Regions from separate parts of the Streptomyces sp. NPDC059247 genome, predicted to be linked through region 2. Evidence: riboswitches for the same ligand, from Rfam matches in the RefSeq annotation. Region 2 holds a riboswitch; the other holds the start of a gene.
The links. A riboswitch is a leader RNA that binds a small molecule or an ion and turns the genes downstream of it on or off. The one in region 2 is predicted to bind S-adenosylmethionine.

Region 1 (8,292 bases), on a different contig from region 2:
GACCACGCCCGCCCGCACCGGTCCCGCCGCCCGCCGGAAGCCGTCCACGGTGACCCTGGTGGCGGGGGAGTCGGGCCGCTGGACGACGTGCCCGCCGTACACGGAGACCGTCCGCCGTACGGGGGCGAGCTCCGCGACCGGGCCGGGGAAGCGGTGGACCACGGTCAGGGACCAGCCCGCCGCGCAGCCCTTGCCGCCGGGCGCCCAGACGTTCCCGACCGTCACGCGCGCGTCCGTCCCCGAGACGCCCGCGAAGGCGGCGGTCACGTCGGACTCGCCGGTGTAGAAGTGCGGCCCCGCGCTGTCGGCCGGGTCCGTGGCCATGCTGTCGATCGAGACCGGGACCGTCGGGCCCGAGCCGATCCGGAGCACCGGGGCGGTCGTCGCCGGGGCGCCGGGCGAGGGGTCGACGTCCGCGCCCGCGAGGTCGCAGCGCCTCAGGTCGGCCCCGCCGGGACCCCGGTGCGTGCCGTCGTTCCCGCCCCAGAAGAGCCGGGCGTACGCGACCTCCGCGCCCGCCGGGATCCGCACGTGGCCGGAGCTGGAGCCGAAGCCGGGCGAGACGCCCGCCGCGTCGGTCCGCCGCATCACGAAGGCGTTGCCGCTGTCGGGACCCTGCCCCCGCGCGGCGGTCGCGCAACGGGCGGCGGCGTCCTCGGGACCGATGCTCCCGGAGTGAGCTGAGTGGATGGAGTGAGCTGGGTGGGTGGAGTGAGCCGGGTGGGCTGAGTGGGCTGAGTGGGCGGGCTGAGTGGAGTGGGTGGGATGGGTGGTGGAGGGGGCCGTGGGGTTTTTGGGATCAGCGGGGCCAGCCGGGCTAGCAGGGCTGGCGGGGCCGACAGGGCCAGCGGGGCCAGCGGGGCTAGTGGGACCGGTGGCGCCAGTGGGACCAGTAGTGCCAGTGGGCCTGGTAGGGCCCGCTGAGGAAGCAGGGCTGCGAGCGGACCCCGGGGCCCCCGGACCGGCAGCGGGCCCCTGACCCGCAGCAGGCCCCCGGCCGTCCGGGGCCCCCGGGGCGCCGTGGTCCGCCCGGTCCCCGGACGCGGGCGGGCAGCCCATGACCGTGTTGCCGAGCGTCGTGAAGTCGCCGTACAGCGAGGCCCCGTACCGCTTGCCGAAGGGCTCGACCACGTCCGCGGCGGCCCGTCCCGCCGCCGTGGAGGCGAGCGAGCCCGCCGTCAGCCCGATGACCGCGAGCACCCTGCCCAGATGGTGGTGTCTGAAGCGCATGAAAGCGAAATGTATGCAAAACACATCATCATGGGGCGTTACGCCACGCGACGGCTCGCGTACTCCGTGATTTCCACCATCGGAGGCCGCTCCTCCGTGTCCACCGCGTACGTCCGGGGCTCGAAGCCCGCCGCCCCCCGCTCGAACTGCGTCAGCCGGGGCCGCACCAGATGCCCCCGGGAGAGCCGCAGCTGCGCCGTCCGGTAGATCGCCGCCGCCATCCGGCCCAGCGCCTGCCCGTCCTGGTGCCGGTGCTTGCGCACCCCGACGTCCACCTGCGCGAGCGCGTCGAGACCCACCGTGTGCAGGGCGTCCACCAGCAGTCCCAACTCCACTCCGTAACCGACCGGGAAGGGCAGCCGTTCGAGGAGCGAGCGCCGGGCCGCGTACTCCCCGCCCAGCGGCTGCACGAAACCGGCGAGCGCGGGCCAGTGCAGGTTCAGCAGCGGCCGGGCCACCAGCTCCGTCACCCGGCCGCCCTGCCCGGGGGCGTCGCCCAGCGGACGGTCGTACATCGCCTTCACGAAGGACACCTCGGGATCGGTGAGCAGCGGCCCCACGATCCCCGTCACGAAGTCCGCCGAGAAGTCCCGCAGGTCCGCGTCCACGAAGCAGACCACCTCCCCGCTCGTCACCATCAGTGACCGCCACAGGACCTCGCCCTTGCCCGGCACGGCCGGTATCCGGGGCAGCACCGCGTCCCGCGCGACGACCCGCGCCCCGGCCGCAGCCGCCACCTCCGCCGTGCGGTCGGTGGAGCCCGAGTCGATCACCACCAGCTCGTCCACCAGCGGTGCCGCCTCCGACATCAGCTCGCGCCGGATCACGGAGACGATCTCCCCGACCGTCGCCTCCTCGTTCAGCGCGGGCAGCACCACGCTGACCCGTGTCGAGCGCTTGGCGGCGAGGACCTGATCCAGCGGCCGGTCCGCCAGGGACCAGGACCGCCGGTCCAGCCAGCGCTCCACCTCTTCCAGCACGTGATCTCCATCTCGCGGTACGGACGGCCGGTCCAAGCGTCCGGGCCTTCGGTTACAGTCTTGAACAACGCGGATGCCCGATGCACGTCGGGGTGCCGCCCGCGTCGGAGCGCAGGAACGAAGTCCAGCGCGCTTCACAATCGAATACCGCTCATCCAGAGGGGCAGAGGGAAACGGCCCGTTGAAGCCCCGGCAACCCTCCAGTCGGTCACTCGTACTCCAGCGAGGTCCCCCGGCTAGGGAAGGTGCCAAATCCGTCTCATGACGAAAAATTCGTCATGGGAAAGATGAGGAGAAAGGGCCTCCCCTCCATGGCTGTACAGACCGTCACCCCCGCGACCACCGTCGACCTCGGTCCCGCTTCCGGGCTCTCCTGTCGCGAATGCGGTGAAGTCTTCGCACTCGGACCGATCTTCGCCTGCGAGCTGTGTTTCGGCCCTCTCGAAGTCGCGTACGACCTCCCCACCGGTGACCCCGAGGCACTGCGCAAGCAGATCGAGGCCGGCCCCGCCAACATCTGGCGCTACGCCCCCCTGCTGCCCGTCCCCGCCGACGTCGCCGAGAAGCCGAACCTGAACCCCGGCTGGACCAAGCTCGTCCAGGCCGACAACCTCGCCCGCGAGATCGGCGTCGCCCCCGGCAAGCTCTTCGTCAAGGACGACTCGGGCAACCCGACCCATTCCTTCAAGGACCGGGTCGTCGCCCAGGCCCTCGAAGCGGCCCGCGCCTTCGGCTTCACCACCCTCTCCTGCTCCTCGACGGGCAACCTGGCCGGGGCCGTCGGCGCCGCCGCCGCCCGCGCGGGCTTCCGCTCCTGCGTGTTCATCCCGCACGACCTGGAGCAGGGCAAGGTCGTCATGGCCGCCGTGTACGGCGGTGAACTCGTCGCCATCGAGGGCAACTACGACGACGTCAACCGCTTCTGCTCGGAACTCATCGGCGACCCGCTCGGCGAGGGCTGGGGCTTCGTCAACGTCAACCTCCGCCCGTACTACGGCGAGGGCTCCAAGACGCTGGCGTACGAGATCTGCGAGCAGCTCGGCTGGGTCATCCCCGACCAGCTCGTCATCCCGATCGCCTCCGGCTCCCAGCTCACGAAGATCGACAAGGGTCTCCAGGAGCTCATCAAGCTGGGCCTCGTCGAGGACAAGCCGTACAAGATCTTCGGTGCTCAGGCCGAGGGCTGCTCCCCGGTCTCCGCCGCCTTCAAGGCCGGTCACGACGTGGTCCGCCCGCAGAAGCCGAACACGATCGCCAAGTCGCTGGCCATCGGCAACCCGGCCGACGGCCCCTACGTCCTCGACATCGCCCGCCGCACCGGCGGCGCCGTGGAGGACGTGAACGACGAGCAGGTGGTGGACGCGATCAGGCTCCTCGCCCGCACCGAGGGCGTCTTCGCCGAGACCGCGGGCGGGGTGACCGTCGGCGTCACGCGCAAGCTCGTCGAGAACGGGCTCATCGACCCGAACCTCACCACGGTCGTCCTCAACACCGGTGACGGGCTCAAGACCCTGGACGCGGTGGCCGACACCGCCCAGGCGACCACCACCATCCGCCCGAGCCTGGACGCGTTCCGCGACGCCGGCCTGGCCCTCTGAAAGGTTACGAAGACATGGCCGTGAACGTCCGCATCCCCACCATCCTCCGCACCTACACGGGCGGTCTCTCCGAGGTCCAGGCCGAGGGCGGGACCCTCGCCGAGGTCATCGCGGACCTGGAGAAGAACCACACGGGCATCGCCGCCCGCGTCCTGGACGACCAGGGCAAGCTGCGCCGCTTCGTCAACGTCTACGTGAACGACGACGATGTGCGCTTCGAGCAGGGCCTGGAGACCGCCACCCCGGCGGGCGCGGGCGTCTCGATCATCCCGGCGGTCGCGGGCGGCTGCTGATCCCCATCTCCCTCGAATTGCCCCCTCCGCGACAATAAGCGGAGGGGGCAATTCTATATGGTTGAGCGCGGTAGAGTTGGGGAAGTCCCCTCCGCTGCTCATGCCGGACGCATATGAGAATGCGTCCCTGCGCGACAAGAAGCAGCCAAAGTGTGTGCGCATTGTGTACCTTCTGCGCGCTTTGCCGGGCCCGAGTTGCCCCGTAACCCAGGGGAATATCCCCAATTCTTCTTTCAGCCGCGCCCAGAATTCTCGCTCGAATGACCTGTTGCAGAGGGCAGTTGGACAGATACATTCAGCCGCGGTCGACGCGTTCCGGCGCAGGGTCTGACCCGGGTCCGTGAAGTGCGGGCCCGCGCAAGGGCCAGTAATAGGGGAGTTAGGCATGGCTCAGGGCACCGTCAAGTGGTTCAACGCGGAGAAGGGCTACGGCTTCATCGCGGTCGACGGTGGTGCGGATGTATTCGTCCACTACAGCGCGATCCAGATGGATGGCTACCGCAGTCTCGAAGAAGGACAGCGAGTCGAGTTCGAGATCTCGCAGGGCCAGAAGGGTCCGCAGGCGGACATGGTCAAGCTCGCCGTCTGAGCACGGCGCGATCGGCCACTGACGCAACGCCGTCGAGGGGGCCGCATCCCCGCAAAGGGATGCGGCCCCCTCAGGCGTTTCCGGACGCCTGTGGGGGATGCGGTCCCCCCTCGGGCTTTGCCGGACGCCTGCGGGGATGCGGCCCTCTCGGGCGCTTCCGGACGCTGCGGGGACGCGGCTCGCTCGGGCTTTGCCGGACGCCTGTGAGGGATACGCCCCCCTCGGGCTTCCCGGACGCCCGTGCGCCCGCGCTCCCGCCCCGGAGCGCGCCCCCGCTCCCGCCCGGCGCCCCGGGCGCCCTCCCTTTCGCCAGGGCCCGGGGCCCGGGCCCCGGGCCCGTACGCCCCGCGCGGCTCGTGGACCTCCGTCCCCGGCTCCCGCCGCCCGCCGCCTGCCCGTTCCCCCTCTTCCCGTGCCCCTCGGGTGCTCCCGCGCGCCCTTCCGGGGGCCCCTCGCGCACCCCTTCCACGCCCCTTCCCCGCCTCTTCCCCGCCTCTTCCCCCATGTCCCGATCATCGAGAGTCGCTTGCACTCTCCTAGGTCGAGTGCTAATCATTGGCGTTAGCACTCGGCAGGTGAGAGTGCTTACGAGGATCGGGCAGACGAGGTCGCCGTCCGGGTGGGGCAAGGAACCACGCGGAACCACGGAGGCCGTCCGTCGCGGGCGTCGGCGCGGTCCTGGAGCGTTATCCACCCCATGTCCGGGAGGACCACTTCACATGGCCAAGATCATCGCGTTCGACGAGGAGGCCCGGCGCGGTCTCGAGCGCGGCATGAACCAGCTCGCTGACGCCGTCAAGGTCACCCTCGGCCCCAAGGGCCGCAACGTCGTCCTCGAGAAGAAGTGGGGCGCCCCCACGATCACCAACGATGGTGTCTCCATCGCCAAGGAGATCGAGCTCGAGGACCCGTACGAGAAGATCGGCGCCGAGCTGGTCAAGGAAGTCGCCAAGAAGACGGACGACGTCGCCGGCGACGGTACGACCACCGCCACCGTCCTCGCCCAGGCGCTCGTCCGCGAGGGTCTGCGCAACGTGGCCGCCGGTGCCAACCCGATGGCCCTCAAGCGCGGTATCGAGAAGGCCGTCGAGGCCGTCTCGGGCGCCCTGCTCGAGCAGGCGAAGGATGTCGAGACCAAGGAGCAGATCGCTTCTACGGCCTCCATCTCCGCCGCCGACACCCAGATCGGCGAGCTCATCGCCGAGGCGATGGACAAGGTCGGCAAGGAAGGCGTCATCACCGTCGAGGAGTCCCAGACCTTCGGTCTGGAGCTGGAGCTCACCGAGGGTATGCGCTTCGACAAGGGCTACATCTCGGCGTACTTCGCCACCGACATGGAGCGCATGGAGTCGTCCCTCGACGACCCGTACCTCCTGATCGTCAACTCCAAGATCTCCTCCGTGAAGGACCTGCTCCCGCTCCTGGAGAAGGTCATGCAGTCGGGCAAGCCGCTGCTGATCATCGCCGAGGACGTCGAGGGCGAGGCCCTGTCGACCCTGGTCGTCAACAAGATCCGCGGCACCTTCAAGTCCGTCGCGGTCAAGGCTCCGGGCTTCGGCGACCGCCGCAAGGCGATGCTGAACGACATCGCCATCCTCACCGGCGGCACGGTCATCTCCGAGGAGGTCGGCCTCAAGCTGGAGAACGCGGGCCTCGACCTGCTGGGCCGCGCCCGCAAGGTCGTCATCACCAAGGACGAGACCACCATCGTCGACGGTGCCGGTGACAGCGACCAGGTCGCCGGTCGGGTGAACCAGATCCGCGCCGAGATCGAGAACAGCGACTCGGACTACGACCGCGAGAAGCTCCAGGAGCGCCTGGCGAAGCTGGCCGGCGGCGTGGCCGTCATCAAGGCCGGTGCCGCGACCGAGGTCGAGCTCAAGGAGCGCAAGCACCGCATCGAGGACGCCGTGCGCAACGCGAAGGCGGCCGTCGAGGAGGGCATCGTCGCCGGTGGCGGTGTGGCCCTGCTCCAGGCTTCCTCGGTCTTCGAGAAGCTCGAGGCCGACCTCGCGGGCGACGAGGCCACGGGTGCGAACATCGTGAAGCTGGCCCTTGAGGCCCCGCTGAAGCAGATCGCCGTCAACGCCGGTCTCGAGGGTGGCGTCGTGGCGGAGAAGGTCCGCAACCTGCCCGTCGGTCACGGTCTGAACGCCGCGACCAACGAGTACGTCGACCTCATCGCCGCGGGCATCATCGACCCGGCGAAGGTGACGCGCTCCGCGCTGCAGAACGCCGCGTCGATCGCCGCGCTGTTCCTCACCACCGAGGCCGTCATCGCCGACAAGCCGGAGAAGGCGTCCGCGCCCGCCGGTGGCGGTATGCCGGGCGGCGACATGGACTTCTGATCCTCCGGGATCGGTGGTTCGTCGCTGACGCGAAGAACGGAACGAGGGCGGCACCCCCACGGGGGGTGCCGCCCTCGGGCGTTCCGTCCGCCCGCCGCTCCCGGAGGGCGGCGGGCGGACGGGTCAGCGCACGTCGATGTAGTCGGCCCACGGGGTCTGCCCGTGGAAGTGCGTGGCGTCGCCGTAGTACCGCAGGCGCCAGGAGCCGTCGACGGTCGCCTTGGCGCGGAGCGAGATCCTGCCGTTGGCCGCCGACCGGCCGCTGGCGACCTGACGCCAGGCCGTCGAGCCCTTCGCCTGGAACTGCAGGACCACGGTCCCGTTCCCGTACGTCCGCCAGGCGCCGCCGACATGGTGCTGGAGCGTGCCCGTCGTGGTGACGAGGGCGCCCTTGCGGACCGGCTCGGGACCGGTGTCCGCGTTGATGATCCGGGCCTCGGAGCGGGCGAGGCGGAAGACCCCGCTGACGGCCCCGTCGAAGAAGTCCGACTGCGGGTGCCGCAGCCGGTAGTAACCGCCCCGGCTGGTGGCCGTGACGGTCGTGGAGTAGTAGTTGCTCGCCCAGCCGGTGGCGATCTTCCGCCAGCCGGTCCGGCCGTCGGGCGAGACCTCCAGGTAGACCGCCTGGGTGTCGAAGTAGGCCTGGGAGTCGTAGACGGCGCGGAGCGTGCCCGTCGCGGTGACCTTGCCCTCGTTCGTCAGGACGCGCGAGCCCAGCAGGAACTTGGCCTCCTGGGGGTGCGCGAGCGGTCCGACGACATTGGTGGTGAACCTCTGGTACGGGTCGACCGGGGTGACCGACCAGCCCCCGGCGCGCTGCCCCGGGAGGGCGGGGATCTTCCCGGTGAAGCGCCCGTCCGCGTCGGTGGTCACGATCTTGGAGAAGGCGGTGGTGGCGACGTGGGTCCAGTCGGGGCCGACGCGGACCTGCTGGCCCGCGAGGGGGGCGCCGTTGTTCTGGGGGTCGGTCATCCGGCCGGTGACGACGGCTTCCTGGCCGGGGACGACCCTGGCCCGGTCGGCGCGCGCGGTCACGGCCACGGCGTGGGAGCGCCAGGTGTAGAGGTTGCGGTCGAACGAGAGGTTCCCGCGCACCTCTTCGCTGTTCTCGGCGTAGGAGACCCGGAACACTTCGCCGGGCCGGACGTCGGTGTACGCCTCGCCGGTGAACTCGCCGGTCTCCGAGGTGACGGGCGACTGCGCGGGGGTCTCCACGGGGGCGGTCCGCCGGATGTCGACCGTGCGGCCGGGAAG
Region 2 (8,292 bases):
ACCGTGGCACTCGACTGCATCGTTCCTCCGGCTGGGAAGGCGGGCGGTCGTCGTCGACCGATGCGCGGGATGCTACTCCGGTCCACACCCCGTCAACACCCGTTCAGCATCTGTTCGAAGAGTGCCCGGAGGGCCCTCGCACTGGGCCGTTCGGGCTGGACACACCCCTCGGACACTCCGAACGGCACCCCCCGGAGTGAGGGCGGGATAAGCGACCGACATAATGTCGGTCGTGGCGACAGTAACGACAGTAGAAACAGGGCACGCGCACCCGTCGGTCAATCGACCGAACCTCACCAGCGTCGGAACCATCATCTGGTTGAGCTCCGAGCTGATGTTCTTCGCGGCCCTCTTCGCGATGTACTTCACCCTGCGATCGGTGACGGGTGCCGAGTTCTGGGCGGAAAAGGCTTCGGCCTTGAACTTCCCGTTCTCGGCGACCAACACCACGATCCTGGTGCTCTCCTCCCTCACCTGCCAGCTCGGCGTCTTCGCCGCCGAGCGGGGTGACGTGAAGAAGCTCAGGACGTGGTTCATCATCACGTTCGTGATGGGTTCGATCTTCGTCGGCGGACAGGTCTTCGAGTACACCGAGCTCGTCAAGGAGTACGGCCTCTCGCTGTCCTCCGACGCGTACGGCTCGGTCTTCTACCTGACCACCGGCTTCCACGGACTGCACGTGACAGGCGGGCTCATCGCCTTCCTGCTGGTCCTGGGCCGGACGTACGCCGCCAAGAGGTTCACTCACGAACAGGCAACCGCCGCCATCGTCGTGTCCTACTACTGGCACTTCGTCGATGTCGTCTGGATCGGCCTCTTCGCCACGATCTACATGATCAAGTAATCGGGCCCCGCCGACCCGGCGGACCGAGACATCCAGCAAGCATCGACGCAGAAGATCCTGACACCGGGGTAATCCGTGAAAAAGCTCTCCGCACGACGACGCCATCCGCTGGCGGCGGTCGTCGTCCTACTTCTCGCGCTGGCGGCCACTGGGGGGCTGTACGCCGCGTTCGCGCCCGCAGGCACCGCGAAGGCCGATGAAACCGCCCAGTCCCTCGCCATCGAGGAGGGCAAGAAGCTCTACTCCGTCGGCTGCGCCAGCTGCCACGGAACCGGGGGTCAGGGCACCACTGACGGCCCGTCCCTCGTCGGCGTCGGCTCCGCCGCCGTCGACTTCCAGGTCGGCACGGGCCGGATGCCGGCCCAGCAGCCGGGCGCCCAGGTCCCGAAGAAGAAGGTCATCTACTCGCAGGCTGAGATCGATCAGCTCGCGGCGTACGTCGCCTCTCTCGGTGCCGGTCCGATCACGCCGGCCGAGAGTCAGTACAACCCCGCCGGTGCCGACGCGGCGAAGGGTGGCGAGCTGTTCCGCACGAACTGTGCCCAGTGCCACAACTTCACCGGTGCCGGTGGCGCGCTGACCCACGGCAAGTACGCCCCGAGCCTCGAAGGCGTGAGCCCGAAGCACCTCTACGAGGCCATGCAGACCGGCCCGCAGAACATGCCCTCCTTCCCGGACTCGACCATGCCGGAGAAGCAGAAGAAGGACATCATCGCGTACGTCCAGGCCGTCAACAGTGACAAGTCGGACAACCCGGGCGGTCTGACGCTCGGTAGTCTCGGCCCCGTCGCCGAGGGTCTGTTCGCCTGGGTCTTCGGCCTGGGCGCGCTGATCGCAGTTGCCATCTGGGTCGCGGCCCACACCGCTAAGGCCAAGAAGTCATGAGTAGCCAAGAGATTCCAGAAGAGACCCTGCCGGCAGGGCAGGACACCGCGCACGGCGCGGTGAAGGTCGCCGACGACCCGTTCGCCGACCCGGGCCTCCCGCCCCACAAGCCCCGCATCCAGGACATCGACGAGCGGGCCGCCCGCCGGTCCGAGCGCGCGGTCGCCTTCATGTTCACGCTGTCGATGCTGGCCACCGTCGGCTTCATCGCCTCGTACGTGATCTTCCCGGTCGACAAGATCGTGTACATCTGGCCCTTCGGCCGGGTGTCCGCGCTCAACTTCGCGCTCGGCTGGACCCTCGGCCTCGCCCTCTTCTTCATCGGCGCGGGCGCGGTCCACTGGGCCCGCACCCTGATGTCCGATGTCGAGATCGCGGACGAGCGGCACCCCATCCAGGCCGACGCCGAGACCAAGGCGAAGGTCATGGCGGACTTCGCGGCCGGTGCCGCCGAGTCCGGCATGGGCCGCCGCAAGCTCATCCGCAACACGATGTTCGGCGCGCTGTCGCTCGTACCGCTCTCCGGCATCGTGCTGCTGCGTGACATGGGCCCGCTGCCCGAGAAGAAGCTCCGGACCACCCGGTGGGCCAAGGGGCTTCAGCTCATCAACATGAACACCCACGAGCCGCTGCGTCCCGAGGACGTCGCGGTCGGCTCGCTGACCTTCGTGATGCCGGAAGGTCTGACCGAGCACGACGAGGACTTCCTCACCGAGATCACCAAGGCCGCCGTCATGGTCGTGCGGATCGAGCCGCAGGACATCAAGGACAAGCGCGAGCTCGAGTGGTCGCACGAGGGCATCGTCGCCTACTCGAAGATCTGCACCCACGTGGGCTGCCCGATCTCCCTGTACGAGCAGCAGACGCACCACGTCCTCTGCCCGTGCCACCAGTCCACCTTCGACCTCTCCGACGGCGCCCGCGTCATCTTCGGCCCGGCCGGACACGCCCTTCCGCAGCTGCGGATCGGCGTGAACGACAAGGGCTTCCTCGAGGCGCTCGGCGACTTCGACGAGCCCGTCGGTCCTGCCTTCTGGGAGCGCGGATGAGCACCGTGACCGATACGGATACGACGAAGAAGGCCCCCGCCGGTGAGCGGGTGGCCGACTGGGCCGACGGCCGCCTGGGGATCTACACGCTGGCCAAGGCCAACATGCGGAAGATCTTCCCGGACCACTGGTCCTTCATGCTGGGCGAGATCTGCCTCTACAGCTTCCTCATCATCATCCTGACGGGCGTCTATCTGACGATGTTCTTCCACCCGTCGATGAACGAGGTGGAGTACGTCGGACCGTACGTCCCGCTCCAGGGACAGCTGATGTCCGAGGCGTTCAACTCGACCATGCACATCTCGTTCGAGGTGCGCGGTGGTCTGCTGATCCGGCAGATCCACCACTGGGCGGCGCTGATCTTCCTCGCCGGCATGTTCGTGCACATGATGCGCGTCTTCTTCACGGGCTCGTTCCGCAAGCCGCGTGAGATCAACTGGCTGTTCGGCTTCCTGCTGTTCTTCCTGGGCATGTTCACCGGCTTCACCGGTTACTCGCTCCCGGACGACCTGCTCTCCGGCACCGGTGTCCGCTTCATGCAGGGCGCGATCCTGTCCGTGCCGATCGTGGGCACGTACCTGTCGATGTTCCTGTTCGGCGGCGAGTTCCCCGGCGGCGACTTCGTGGCCCGGTTCTACTCGGCCCACGTCCTGCTGCTGCCCGGCATCATGCTCGGCCTGATGGTGGCCCACCTCATCCTGGTGTTCTTCCACAAGCACACGCAGTTCGCCGGTCCCGGCCGTACGAACAACAACGTCGTGGGTATGCCGCTGCTGCCGGTCTACATGGCCAAGGCCGGAGGCTTCTTCTTCCTGGTCTTCGGTGTCATCTCGGTCATCGCGGCCATCGCCTCGATCAACCCGATCTGGGCCATCGGCCCGTACCGCCCCGACCAGGTCGGTACCGGCGCCCAGCCCGACTGGTACATGGGCTTCGCCGAGGGTCTGATCCGTGTCATGCCGGGCTGGGAGATCAACCTGTGGGGCCACACGCTGGTCCTCGGTGTGATGATCCCGCTGGCGATCTTCCCGGCGGTCCTCGCGGCCATCGCGGTCTACCCGTTCATCGAGTCCTGGATCACGGGCGACAAGCGCGAGCACCACATCGCGCAGCGCCCGCGCAACGCTCCGACGCGCACCGCCTTCGGCGTCGCCTGGATCACCGCGTACATGATCATGCTCGTGGGTGGTGGAAACGACATCTGGGCGACCCACTTCCACCTGTCGATCAACGCCATCACCTGGTTCGTGCGGATCTTCTTCTTCGCCGGTCCGGTCATCGCGTTCATCGTCACCAAGCGGATCTGCCTCGGCCTCCAGCGCCGGGACAAGGACAAGGTGCTGCACGGCCGCGAGTCCGGCATCATCAAGCGCCTGCCGCACGGTGAGTTCGTCGAGGTCCACGAGCCGCTCAGCCAGGGCGAGCTGTACCGCCTCACGGCGCACGAGCAGTACGAGGCCGCCGAGCTGCCGCCGGCCGTCGACGAGAACGGTGTCGCGCGCAAGGTCAGCGGTCTGGAGAAGCTCCGGGTCAAGCTCAGCAAGGGCTACTACGGCGACGACAGCCAGATCGCCAAGCCCACGGCCGAGGAGTACAAGGAGATCCAGAGCGGCCACGGCCACCACTGATCACCTGAACACCTGACCATGTGAAGGTCGCCACGGTGAGAGCCCCGTCCATTCGATGGACGGGGCTCTTCGCCGTCCCCGGGGGTCGATAGGGTGGGCCCGTATCCGCACGCACATCCGTCACACACCGACCAGGAGCCGCCATGAGCGCCGCTGCCCCCGCTGGAGGACCTACGTCGGCGGGCCGCTCCTGGCCGGCCGTGCTGAACACCCTGCTCGACGGCGGCGACCTCAGCACCGAGGACTCCGCCTGGGCCATGGACCGCATCATGAGCGGCGAGGCCACCGACGTGCAGATCGCGGGCTTCGCGGTCGCGCTGCGCGCCAAGGGCGAGACCGTCGAGGAGATCACCGGCCTCGTCCGCACGATGTACGCGCACGCCAACACCATCGAGGTGCCCGGCCGGACCGTGGACATCGTCGGCACCGGCGGCGACGGCGCGAAGACCGTCAACATCTCCACCATGTCGGCGATCGTGGTCGCGGGCACCGGCGCCAAGGTCGTCAAGCACGGCAACCGGGCGGCCTCCTCCGCCTCCGGCGCCTCCGACGTCCTGGAGAAGCTCGGCGTCAACCTGGAGCTGACCCCGCGCCGGGTGAGCGAGGTCGCCGAGGAGGCGGGCATCACCTTCTGCTTCGCGGTGAAGTTCCACCCGTCGCTGCGGCACGTCGCCACCGCCCGGGGCCAGCTCGGGGTGCGGACCGTCTTCAACTTCCTCGGCCCGCTCACCAACCCGGCCCGCGTCGGGGCCCAGGCGACCGGCGTGGCCGACGCCCGGATGGCCCCGATCATCGCCGGGGTGCTCGCCGAGCGCGGCTCCTCCGCGCTGGTCTTCCGGGGCGACGACGGACTCGACGAACTGACCACCACCGCCACCTCGCGGGTCTGGGTGGTCCGGGACGGCACGGTCCGCGAGGAGTCCTTCGACCCCCGGGACGTCGGCATCGACCTGGTCCCCGTGGAAGCGCTGCGCGGCGCCGACGCCTCGTACAACGCGGACGTCGCCCGCAGGCTGCTCGCGGGGGAGACCGGACCGGTGCGGGACGCCGTCCTGCTCAACTCGGCGGCGGCGCTGACCGCCCTGGAGCCGGGCGGCGGCACCCTGGCGGAGCGGATCGCGGCGGGGATGACGAGGGCCGCCGAGGCCATCGACTCCGGCGCCGCCCGCCGGGCCCTGGAGCGCTGGATCACCGTCAGCAACGCCTAGGACGGGCCCCGGGGGCGGCCTCCCGCCCCTCCGGCCCCTCCCGGTCCCCTCTGCCGTACGACCCCGGTCCACCATGCGGACCGGGGTCTTGCGCTTCGTCGATCATGTGGCAGGATGCTTCTCAGGTCACGAGTGACAGCGTTTTGGCCCCGGCTTGCTGTCCGGCAACCCTCCGTCCGTGGCGGGGTGCCCCGGGTGATGACCAGGCCGTAGGCAGCGAGGTCTACGGCAAGCGCGGACCCCTCGAACACCAGGGGTCCTGGTCTCTCGAGGAGCGTTTTCCGTGAGCAAGCGAATGCGATAGGGCGAGTCCGCCCCCACTTCACCCCGGACCGGGCCACTTCCGCGTACCCACGCGCGCCCCTGCCGTCCGAGGCGTACACCCGTACCCCGCCGTCCCCGGCCGCGTACGGGACCACCGAAGCCATTCAGCACCGCCCGCCGGGAGATACCGCCATGTCCGCACGCCCTGACGCCGTCGCCACCGTCGAGACCGCCACCGCCGGGACCACCGTCTCCTCCACGGCCGACGAGTCCGCCGACCCCTGCTGCGCCGCCCCGCTGCCGGTCCTCGGCCGGGACGTCACCGTCCCGCTCGTCACCGGCGGCGAGGTGACCTACGCGGCCCTCGACTACGCGGCCAGCGCCCCCGCCCTCCAGCGGGTCTGGGACGACGTCGCCGCCTACGCCCCCTACTACGGCAGCGTCCACCGGGGCGCGGGCTACCTCTCCCAGCTCTCCACCGACCTCTTCGAGAACAGCCGCGTCACCGTCGCCGAGTTCCTCGACTGCCGCGCCGACGACCAGGTCGTCTTCACCCGCTCCACCACCGACTCGCTGAACCTGCTCGCCGCCGTGATCCCCGCGGACTGCCAGGTCTTCGTCTTCGAGACCGAGCACCACGCCTCGCTGCTGCCCTGGAGCGACGCGCACGTCACCTATCTGAGCGCCCCCCGCACCCCCGCCCAGGCGGTCGAGACCCTGGAGCGCGCGCTCGCCGACCGCGACCCCCACGGCCCCGCCCTGGTCTGCGTCACCGGCGCCTCCAACGTCACCGGCGAGCTGTGGCCGGTGCGGGAACTGGCCGCCGCCGCCCACGCGCACGGCGCCCGGATCGTCCTCGACGCCGCCCAGCTCGCGCCCCACCACCCGGTCTCCGTCCGCGACCTCGACGTGGACTGGATCGCCTTCTCCGGACACAAGCTGTACGCGCCCTTCGGCTCCGGCGTCCTCGCCGGACGCGCCGACTGGCTCCAGGCCGCCGAGCCCTACCTCGCGGGCGGCGGCGCCTCCCGCAAGGTGGCCCGCCGCGCCGACGGCGGCGTGGACGTCGAGTGGCACACCACCGCCGCCCGGCACGAGGCGGGCTCCCCGAACGTCATCGGCGTCTACTCCATCGCCTCCGCCTGCAAGGCGCTCACCGAGGCGGGCTTCGACTCCCTCGTCGCCCGCGAGCGGCACCTGATCGACACCGTCCGCACCGGTCTCGCCGAGGTCCCCGAGGTGCGGGTGCTCTCGCTCTTCGGCGACGACGCGCCCCGGGTCGGCGTCATCTCCTTCGTCGTCGAGGGCTGGAACAGCTCCCACTTCGCCGCCGCGCTCTCCGCCGAGTACGGCATCGGCGTCCGCGACGGCCTGTTCTGCGCCCACCCGCTGGTCCGCACGCTGCTCGGCAGCGACCCGCAGGACCCGGGCGAGTGCGGCGCCCCCGAGGCGGCGCCCGGCGAGCGCTCCCTCAACGCCATCCGGGTGAGCTTCGGCGCCGGTACGCCGGACGAGCACGTGGAGCGGTTCGTCGGCGCGGTGAAGCAGCTCGTCCGCGACGGCGCCCAGTGGAAGTACCGCACCGAGGACGGCCGCTGCGTCCCGGACCGCGGCTGACCCCTGCCGGACCCCGGCGCCGACCGGCGGGGACCAGGACCCGGCCGGTCCGGCGCCCGGCCGCTGCGGCGCCCGGCCGCTCCGGGCGCGGGCCGGTTCCTCAGGCCGCCAGCCGGGTCCCCACCAGGACCATGCGCAGGGACCGCTCGGCCGCGTCCGCCAGGAACTCGGCGCCCCGGTCCAGCGCCTCCGGCAGGGCCATCGGCGCGGGCAGGATCGAGCCGTACGCGTCGACGCCGACCGCCCGCACCTCGTGGGCGCCCCGGCCGAGCGTCCCCGCCAGCACGAGCACCGGCACCCCGTGGGCCTTCGCCCGGCGCGCCACCTCCGCCGGGATCTTGCCCCGTACGGTCTGCCCGTCCAGGGCGCCCTCCGCGGTGATCACCAGATCGGCGCGGGCCAGCCGGGCGTCCAGGTCCACGTGGTCGAGCAGCACGTCGAAGCGGGGGAGCAGCCGGGCGCCCAGCGCGGCGAGCCCCGCGCCGAGCCCGCCCGAGGCCCCCGACCCCGGGGCCGTACCGATGGCGGCGGGCGCGCCCAGGTCCCGTACCAGGAGCGCGGCCCAGCGGTCGAGCGCCGTCGACAGCTCCTCGACCCGCTCGGGCGAGGCGCCCTTCTGCGGGCCGAACACCCGGGCCACGCCCCGCTCGCCGCACAGCACGTTGTACGGGTTGCAGGCCACCAGCAGTTCGGTGCGGGCGAGCCGGGGGTCGAGGCCCGTCGGGTCGATCCGGTGCAGCCGGGTCAGGGCGGCGCCGCCGAGGGGGAGTTCGGCCCCGTGGACGTCCAGGAGGCGG

Region 1: it holds a riboswitch for S-adenosylmethionine, as region 2 does, so the genes downstream of both, thrC (threonine synthase) here and ACFXGN_RS08850 (aminotransferase class V-fold PLP-dependent enzyme) in region 2, are expected to answer to the same signal.

What each region holds. Positions count from the first base shown of each region.
Region 1 covers NZ_JBHYZW010000022.1:32,593-40,884, reverse strand. Annotated here, with positions in the region: gene ACFXGN_RS27920 (hypothetical protein) at 1-588, opposite strand, end outside; gene ACFXGN_RS27915 (glucosyl-3-phosphoglycerate synthase) at 1,269-2,210, opposite strand; SAM riboswitch class I at 2,359-2,504, shown strand; gene thrC (threonine synthase) at 2,498-3,808, shown strand; gene ACFXGN_RS27905 (MoaD/ThiS family protein) at 3,823-4,101, shown strand; gene ACFXGN_RS27900 (cold-shock protein) at 4,487-4,690, shown strand; gene groL (chaperonin GroEL) at 5,410-7,038, shown strand; gene ACFXGN_RS27890 (hypothetical protein) at 7,162-8,292, opposite strand, start outside.
Region 2 covers NZ_JBHYZW010000003.1:397,525-405,816, reverse strand. Annotated here, with positions in the region: gene ACFXGN_RS08880 (hypothetical protein) at 1-20, opposite strand, end outside; gene ACFXGN_RS08875 (heme-copper oxidase subunit III) at 224-844, shown strand; gene ACFXGN_RS08870 (c-type cytochrome) at 920-1,729, shown strand; gene ACFXGN_RS08865 (Rieske 2Fe-2S domain-containing protein) at 1,726-2,778, shown strand; gene ACFXGN_RS08860 (cytochrome bc complex cytochrome b subunit) at 2,775-4,406, shown strand; gene trpD (anthranilate phosphoribosyltransferase) at 4,550-5,614, shown strand; SAM riboswitch class IV at 5,739-5,855, shown strand; gene ACFXGN_RS08850 (aminotransferase class V-fold PLP-dependent enzyme) at 6,071-7,495, shown strand; gene ACFXGN_RS08845 (glycerate kinase) at 7,596-8,292, opposite strand, start outside.